2 regions of the Neisseria sp. P0014.S009 genome follow, and region 1 is predicted to be linked to the other one. Evidence: predicted binding sites of a transcription regulator. Region 1 holds the regulator's gene; the other holds the start of a gene.
What was found. The regulator FNR, encoded in region 1, switches genes on or off when oxygen is low (the NO sensors DNR and NnrR bind a similar motif). The targets are predictions, from matches to a motif close to TTGATNNNNATCAA.
Positions count from the first base shown of each region.

Region 2: pflB (formate C-acetyltransferase) is a predicted target of FNR. The motif match lies at 1,733-1,746, and genes of this name have one in related genera.

Region 1 is NZ_JBQCVS010000005.1:64,692-68,122, forward strand. It holds gene ACTHS4_RS05495 (IS110 family transposase) at 1-11, shown strand, start outside; gene hemN (oxygen-independent coproporphyrinogen III oxidase) at 166-1,587, opposite strand; gene fnr (fumarate/nitrate reduction transcriptional regulator Fnr) at 1,750-2,484, shown strand; gene ACTHS4_RS05510 (CysB family HTH-type transcriptional regulator) at 2,571-3,431, opposite strand, start outside.
Region 2 is NZ_JBQCVS010000004.1:78,839-82,269, forward strand. It holds gene ACTHS4_RS04845 (ATP phosphoribosyltransferase regulatory subunit) at 1-215, shown strand, start outside; gene ACTHS4_RS04850 (adenylosuccinate synthase) at 259-1,557, shown strand; gene pflB (formate C-acetyltransferase) at 1,861-3,431, shown strand, end outside.

The sequences.
Region 1 (3,431 bases):
AGACGGTTTAACGAATTTATACAAAACAAAACGGCTGTAAAAACAGCCGTTCTTTGTCGTTTCCGTTGAAAATGCAATAACTAAATATCCATTAAAAACATAAACATAAGAAATTAACCTATTTTAATAATTGACAGGTCAATATATCATCTTTTCCATTTCTGTTTATACGGTTTGCGAGTATTTGGCTTTGGTTTCTTTATGGCGCAAATGGTAGTCGAACACCATAGCGATGTTGCGGATCAAGAAACGGCCCTTCGGCGTAACGGTCAGGCCGTGCGGTTTGAGGCGAACCAGACCGAGGGTTTCCAGTTGTTTCATATCTTCCAGTTCCGCTACAAAATAGCGGCTAAACGGAATGCCGAACACGCTTTCGTAAATTTGATAATCAAGCGAGAAGCGGCACATCAAATCCTGAATGATGTTGCGGCGCAGAATGTCGTCTTGATTAAGCTGGTAGCCGCGCATAATCGGTAGATGTCCGGCATCGAGTGCGGCGTAATAGGCATCGATATCGCGCTCGTTTTGGGAGTAGGTGCTGCCGATTTTGCCGATAGAAGACACGCCGATCGCCACCAAGTCGCAGTCGGCATAGGTCGAGTAGCCTTGGAAATTTCGTTGCAGGAAACCTTCTTTGAGAGCGATGGAGAGCTCGTCGTCAGGTTTGGCAAAGTGGTCCATGCCGATGAAAACGTAGCCGCGCTCAGTCAGGGTTTGGACGCAATATTGCAGCATATCGAGTTTTTCTTCGCTGCCAGGAACGACATTGGTGTCGATACGGCGTTGCGGTTTGAAGATATGCGGTAGGTGGGCGTAGTGGTAGAGGGCGAGGCGGTCGGGGTCGAGGGACAAGACCGTGTCAATGGTGGTTTTGATGCTTTCGGTGTTTTGGTGCGGCAGGCCGTAAATCAAATCGACGCTGACCGATTTAAATCCGGCTTCACGCGCGGCATCAATCACTTCTTTAGTTTCTTCATAACTTTGAATGCGGTTGACCGCTTCCTGCACTTTAGGGTCAAAGTCTTGAATACCGACACTCATGCGGTTGAAACCGAGTTTGCCCAGTTTGAGGACGGTTTCGCGGCTGACTTTGCGCGGGTCTATTTCGATGGAGTATTCGCCGTTGGGAATCAGCTGGAAGTATTTACAAATCATGTCGAAGACGCGTTCGAGTTGGTCGTCGCTCAGGAATGTGGGCGTGCCGCCGCCGAAGTGGAGCTGCGCGAGCTGGTGTCTTCCGCCTAAATGAGGTGCCAGTAATTCCATTTCTTTTTCCAGATACTGGATATAGGCATCGGCACGGCTTTTGTCTTTGGTAATGATTTTGTTACAGCCGCAGTAGTAGCAGATGGTATTGCAGAAGGGGATGTGGATGTAGAGCGAAAGGGGTTTGTTGAGCGCGCCCATGTTGCGCAGGTTTAAAGCTTGGATATATTCGGCTTCTTTAAAGCCTTCATGGAAGCGGTCGGCGGTCGGATAGGATGTATAACGTGGACCGCTTGATGGCAAACTGGCAATTAATTCACGGTCAAATTCCGGTAATTCATTGTTTGTGTTGGTGTTATTTGAGATGGGGATGATTTTCATGGTAGGGGCTTGTAGTATAAAGTAGGGAAATTAGGGAAAATTTTAGTCAAAATTTCGATAGTTTGGTAGAATGCCTCATAATGATATGCCGACTTTGACATGGGTCAATAGTTATTCGGCTTCATCAGGGATTTATAGAACTATGCAGATTAAGGGTGCGTTATGGCCACACACAATGCAACACATCAAATGAAAACCTTGTGTTCCACATGTTCTTTACGCGAGCTGTGTTTGCCTGTCGGACTGATGCCTAACGAATTTTCACAATTAGATGCGGTTATTCGTCAAAGCCGCCGTCTGAAAAAAGGTGAATACCTGTTCCGTGCCGGCGAGCCGTTTACCTCTTTGTTTGCCATCCGTGCGGGCTTCTTTAAGACAACAGTCGCCAGCCAAGATGGACGAGATCAGGTAACCGGCTTTTTTATGTCGGGCGAGCTGATCGGTATGGATGGGATTTGTTCCCATATTCACAGCTGTGATGCTGTGGCTTTGGAAGACAGCGAGGTATGCGAGCTTCCGTTTACACATATTGAAGAACTTGGACAGGATATTCCCAGTCTTCGTTCTCACTTTTTCCGCTTGATGAGCCGTGAAATTGTCCGAGATCAGGGCGTTATGCTGCTTTTGGGCAATATGCGCGCTGAAGAGCGATTGGCAGCATTCTTGCTCAACCTGTCTCAGCGTCTCTATTCACGAGGCTTCGCCGCCAATGATTTTATCTTGCGGATGTCGCGTGAGGAAATCGGCAGCTATTTGGGGCTGAAGCTGGAAACAGTCAGCCGCACCTTGTCTAAATTCCATCATGAAGGCTTGATTTCGGTTGAACACAAGCACATCAAAATCTTAGATGCGACAACCTTGAAGAAAATGGTTTCCGGTTGTTCGCACGCTATCTGAATCTTAGGCCGTCTGAAATATTTCAGACGGCCTTTTTAACAAGAATTAAAGAATAATTGTTAAGTTACGCAAGTGATAGTCAGGTATTAAATTGAAAAATCTTCAACAACCGGCGTGTACAGAATGCGGTCGACTACTTCTCTGGTCAGTTTCGGTGCAAACATCTGGATAAAGTCATACGCGTAACCGCGCAGGTAAGTATCCGAGCGTAAGGCTATCCAAGTGGGCGACGGTTCAAATAAGTGTGCCGCATCAATAAGCTGTAAATCTTGATCGACAACGGGATCGTACGCCATTTTGGCCATCAAACCAACGCCCAAGCCTAAGCGGACATACGTCTTCAATACATCTGTATCGGCAGCCGATAAGGCAACATCAGGTTGCTCAATATGCGCTTTATTAAATGTACGCGCAATGCTGCTGCCGGAATTAAAAGCAAATTCGTAAGTAACCAGCGGAAAAGAAGCCAAATCTTCAAGGCTTAAAGGATTGCGGCAGTCCAAAAGAGGGTGGTCATGCGGAACAATCACGGCATGGTTCCATTCGTAGCAGGGCAGCTTGCCTAACTCAGGATGATCATCAATCTGTTCGGTAATAATTGCTAAATCTGCTTCGCCGCTGCTGACCATTTGCGCAATCGCAGAAGGGCTGCCTTGTTTGATGCTCAAATTGACCTTAGGGTAGTTTTTGACAAATTCCGCAACGATTTTGGGCAAGGCATAACGCGCCTGGGTATGCGTTGTCGCGATGGTCAGCGAACCGCTGTCATGATCGGTAAACTCGCTGCCGATATTTTTAATGTTTTGTACATCGCGCAAAATTCGTTCCGAAATTTCTAACACGGCTTTGCCCGGTTGCGAAACGGAAACCACACGCTTGCCGCTGCGGATAAAAATTTGGATACCCAATTCTTCTTCAAGCAGGCGGATTTGTTTGGAAATGCCGGG
Region 2 (3,431 bases), on a different contig from region 1:
GCTTCATCGGCCGCCTTCCTGCTATCGGACGGGAATCCGTGGTGGCTGTCGATGTAAAAGACATGCCTGCGGCTCAAGAAGCGGTAGATGCTTTGCGCGAACAAGGACAATGTGTCGTTATCGATTACGGTATCGGCTATAACGGTTCGAAAGAGGTTACAGGCCGTCTGAAACAGGTAGACGGTGTTTGGAAAGTAATCGCTTTGAATGATTAAGTTTTATTTTGAAATTTTGTATCTGAAATAAGGTTAGATGGCTATGGCTAAAAATGTTGTCGTAATCGGTGCCCAATGGGGTGATGAAGGCAAAGGTAAGATTGTTGACTGGCTGGCGGAAGAAACCAGCGGTGTAGTACGTTTCCAAGGCGGCCACAATGCCGGCCATACTTTGGTCGTCGGTGGCAAAAAAACCATTTTGCGCCTGATTCCAAGCGGCATTTTGCATGAGACTTTGGACTGCTTCATCGGCTCAGGTGTTGTGGTTTCTCCTGAAGCATTGTTGGGCGAAATCGACGAATTGAACGCTGCCGGTGTGAAAAACGTTGAAGGCCGTCTGAAAATTGCGCCAACCTGCCCATTGATTCTGCCTTACCATATTGCGCTTGACCAAGCTCGCGAAGCTTCCCGCGGTAAAAGCAAAATTGGTACAACCGGTCGCGGCATCGGCCCAGCCTATGAAGATAAAGTTGCCCGTCGCGCGATTCGCGTGGTGGACTTGTTGCACCCTGAAAAACTGGTTGAAAAACTGGAAGCTGTTTTGGCTTATTACAACGTTCAGTTGCAACACCTGCACAATGCCGAGCCGGTAAAAGTTGAAGACGTGATGGCGGTCATTGAAAAAGTTGCACCGCGCATTACGCCGATGATTACCGATGTTTCCCGTGTTTTGAACGAGAAAAACCGTAAAGGCGAAAGCCTGTTGTTTGAAGGCGCGCAAGGTACGTTGCTGGACATCGACTACGGTACTTATCCGTTTGTGACTTCCTCCAACTGCTTGGCTGGTGCCGCTTCTGCCGGTGCAGGCGTAGGTCCGCAAATGCTGGATTACGTTTTGGGTATCGTTAAAGCCTATACCACCCGCGTGGGTTCCGGCCCATTCCCGACTGAATTGTTTGACGAAGTGGGCGCAGGTTTGGCTGAGCGCGGCCATGAGTTCGGTTCTGTAACCGGTCGTGCGCGTCGTTGTGGTTGGTTTGACGCGGCTGCTCTGAAACGCTCTATTCAAGTTAACGGCATTTCCGGCATGTGCATCACCAAGCTGGACGTGATGGACGGTATTGAAAACATCAATATCTGCGTAGGCTATGAATTGCCTGATGGCAGTAAAACCGACATTCTGCCTTGCGGCTCTGATGCGGTAGAAACCTGCAAACCGATTTACGAAACCATGCCGGGTTGGAGCGAGTCGACTTTCGGTGTGAAAGAGTACGACAAGCTGCCTGAAAACGCTAAAGCTTATCTGAAACGGATTGAAGAAGTGTGCGGTGCGCCTGTGGCTATTGTTTCAACTGGTCCTGACCGTGAAGAAACCATCGTTTTGCACCACCCGTTTGCTTAATTGATTAAGTGAATAAAAGGCCGTCTGAATGTTTCAGACGGCCTTTGATATGAAATACAATAAAAATTCAGCCCTGAAGGATGTCTGTCTTCAGGGCTGAATTTCGTATTCTACGCCGTTTTTTAACGTAAGTGTTTGGAAACCGAGATGTAGTGCTAAGTAACAATTATTCTCATTGATGTAAGTCAAGAAAAGGCTAGTCTGTAATTTTATTTCAAGAAAACCCCTGTAAATGGAAGGGTATTAGTGCTATCCTTTCAGAAAATTTACGGTCTATATTTTCAATAAAATTAGGAGCTTGATATGTCAAATGATGTTCAGCAACGTCCAACCGCTTGGGAAGGTTTTACTGGCGGTAACTGGGAAATCAACGTAGATGTTCGCGATTTTATTCAGAAAAACTACACGCCTTATGAAGGCGATGCTTCTTTCTTGGCACCTGCAACCGAAGCCACAACCAAACTGTGGACGGACGTATTGGAAGGAATTAAAGTAGAAAACCGTACGCACGAGCCGTACAAAATCGACGCGCAAATCATATCCGGTATTACCAGCCACGCTCCGGGCTACATCAACAAAGATTTGGAAACCATCGTCGGCCTGCAAACAGACGAGCCTTTGAAACGCTCTATCATGCCGTTTGGCGGTTTGAAAATGGTACAAGATGCGTGCAAAGTGTACAACGTTGAATTAAATCCCGAAGTTAGCGAAATTTTCACCAAATACCGCAAAACCCATAACCAAGGCGTGTTTGACGTTTATACACCCGACATCCGCCGTTGCCGTAAATCAGGCGTGATTACCGGTCTGCCGGATGCTTATGGCCGCGGCCGTATTATCGGCGACTACCGTCGTGTGGCATTGTACGGTATCGACTTCTTGATGAAAGACAAACTCAACCAGTTCAACTCACTGCAAGCCGATTTGGAAAACGGTGTGGACTTGGAAGAAGTGATCCGCCGCCGCGAAGAAATCAATGAGCAATATAAAGCATTGAACCAAATGAAAGAAATGGCGGCTTCTTACGGCTACGATATTTCCGGCCCTGCAAAAAATGCACAAGAAGCGATCCAATGGACTTACTTCGCCTACCTCGCTGCCGTTAAATCTCAAAACGGCGCAGCGATGTCCTTCGGCCGTGTATCTTCATTCTTGGATATCTACATCGAACGCGACCTGAAAAACGGTGTGATTACCGAAACCCAAGCGCAAGAATTTATTGACCACTTGGTGATGAAACTGCGTATGGTTCGTTTCCTGCGCACTCCGGAATACGATCAACTCTTCTCCGGCGACCCGATTTGGGCAACCGAATCTATCGGCGGCATGGGCTTGGACGGCCGTACCTTGGTAACACGCACCAACTTCCGTGTGCTGCACACCCTGTACAACATGGGCCCGTCTCCTGAGCCAAACATCACTGTATTGTGGTCAGAACAACTGCCGCAAGGCTTTAAAGAATTCTGCGCCAAAGTATCCATCGATACTTCGTCCATCCAATACGAAAACGACGATTTGATGCGCCCTGACTTCAATAGCGACGACTACGCCATTGCCTGCTGCGTCAGCCCGATGGTGGTCGGCAAACAAATGCAGTTCTTCGGCGCACGTGCTAACTTGGCTAAAACTCTGCTGTACGCAATCAACGGCGGCGTGGATGAAAAATCTAAAGAGCAAGTTGGTCCGAAAACCGAGCCGATTATGGACGAAGTTTTGGACTACGACACTGTCTTTGAGCGCATGGACAAATTCATGGATTGGTTGGCAACCCAATACGTTACCGCGCTGAACATTATTCACTACATGCACGACAAATACAGCTACGAAGCCGCGTTGATGGCGCTGCATGATCGTGACGTGAAACGTACGATGGC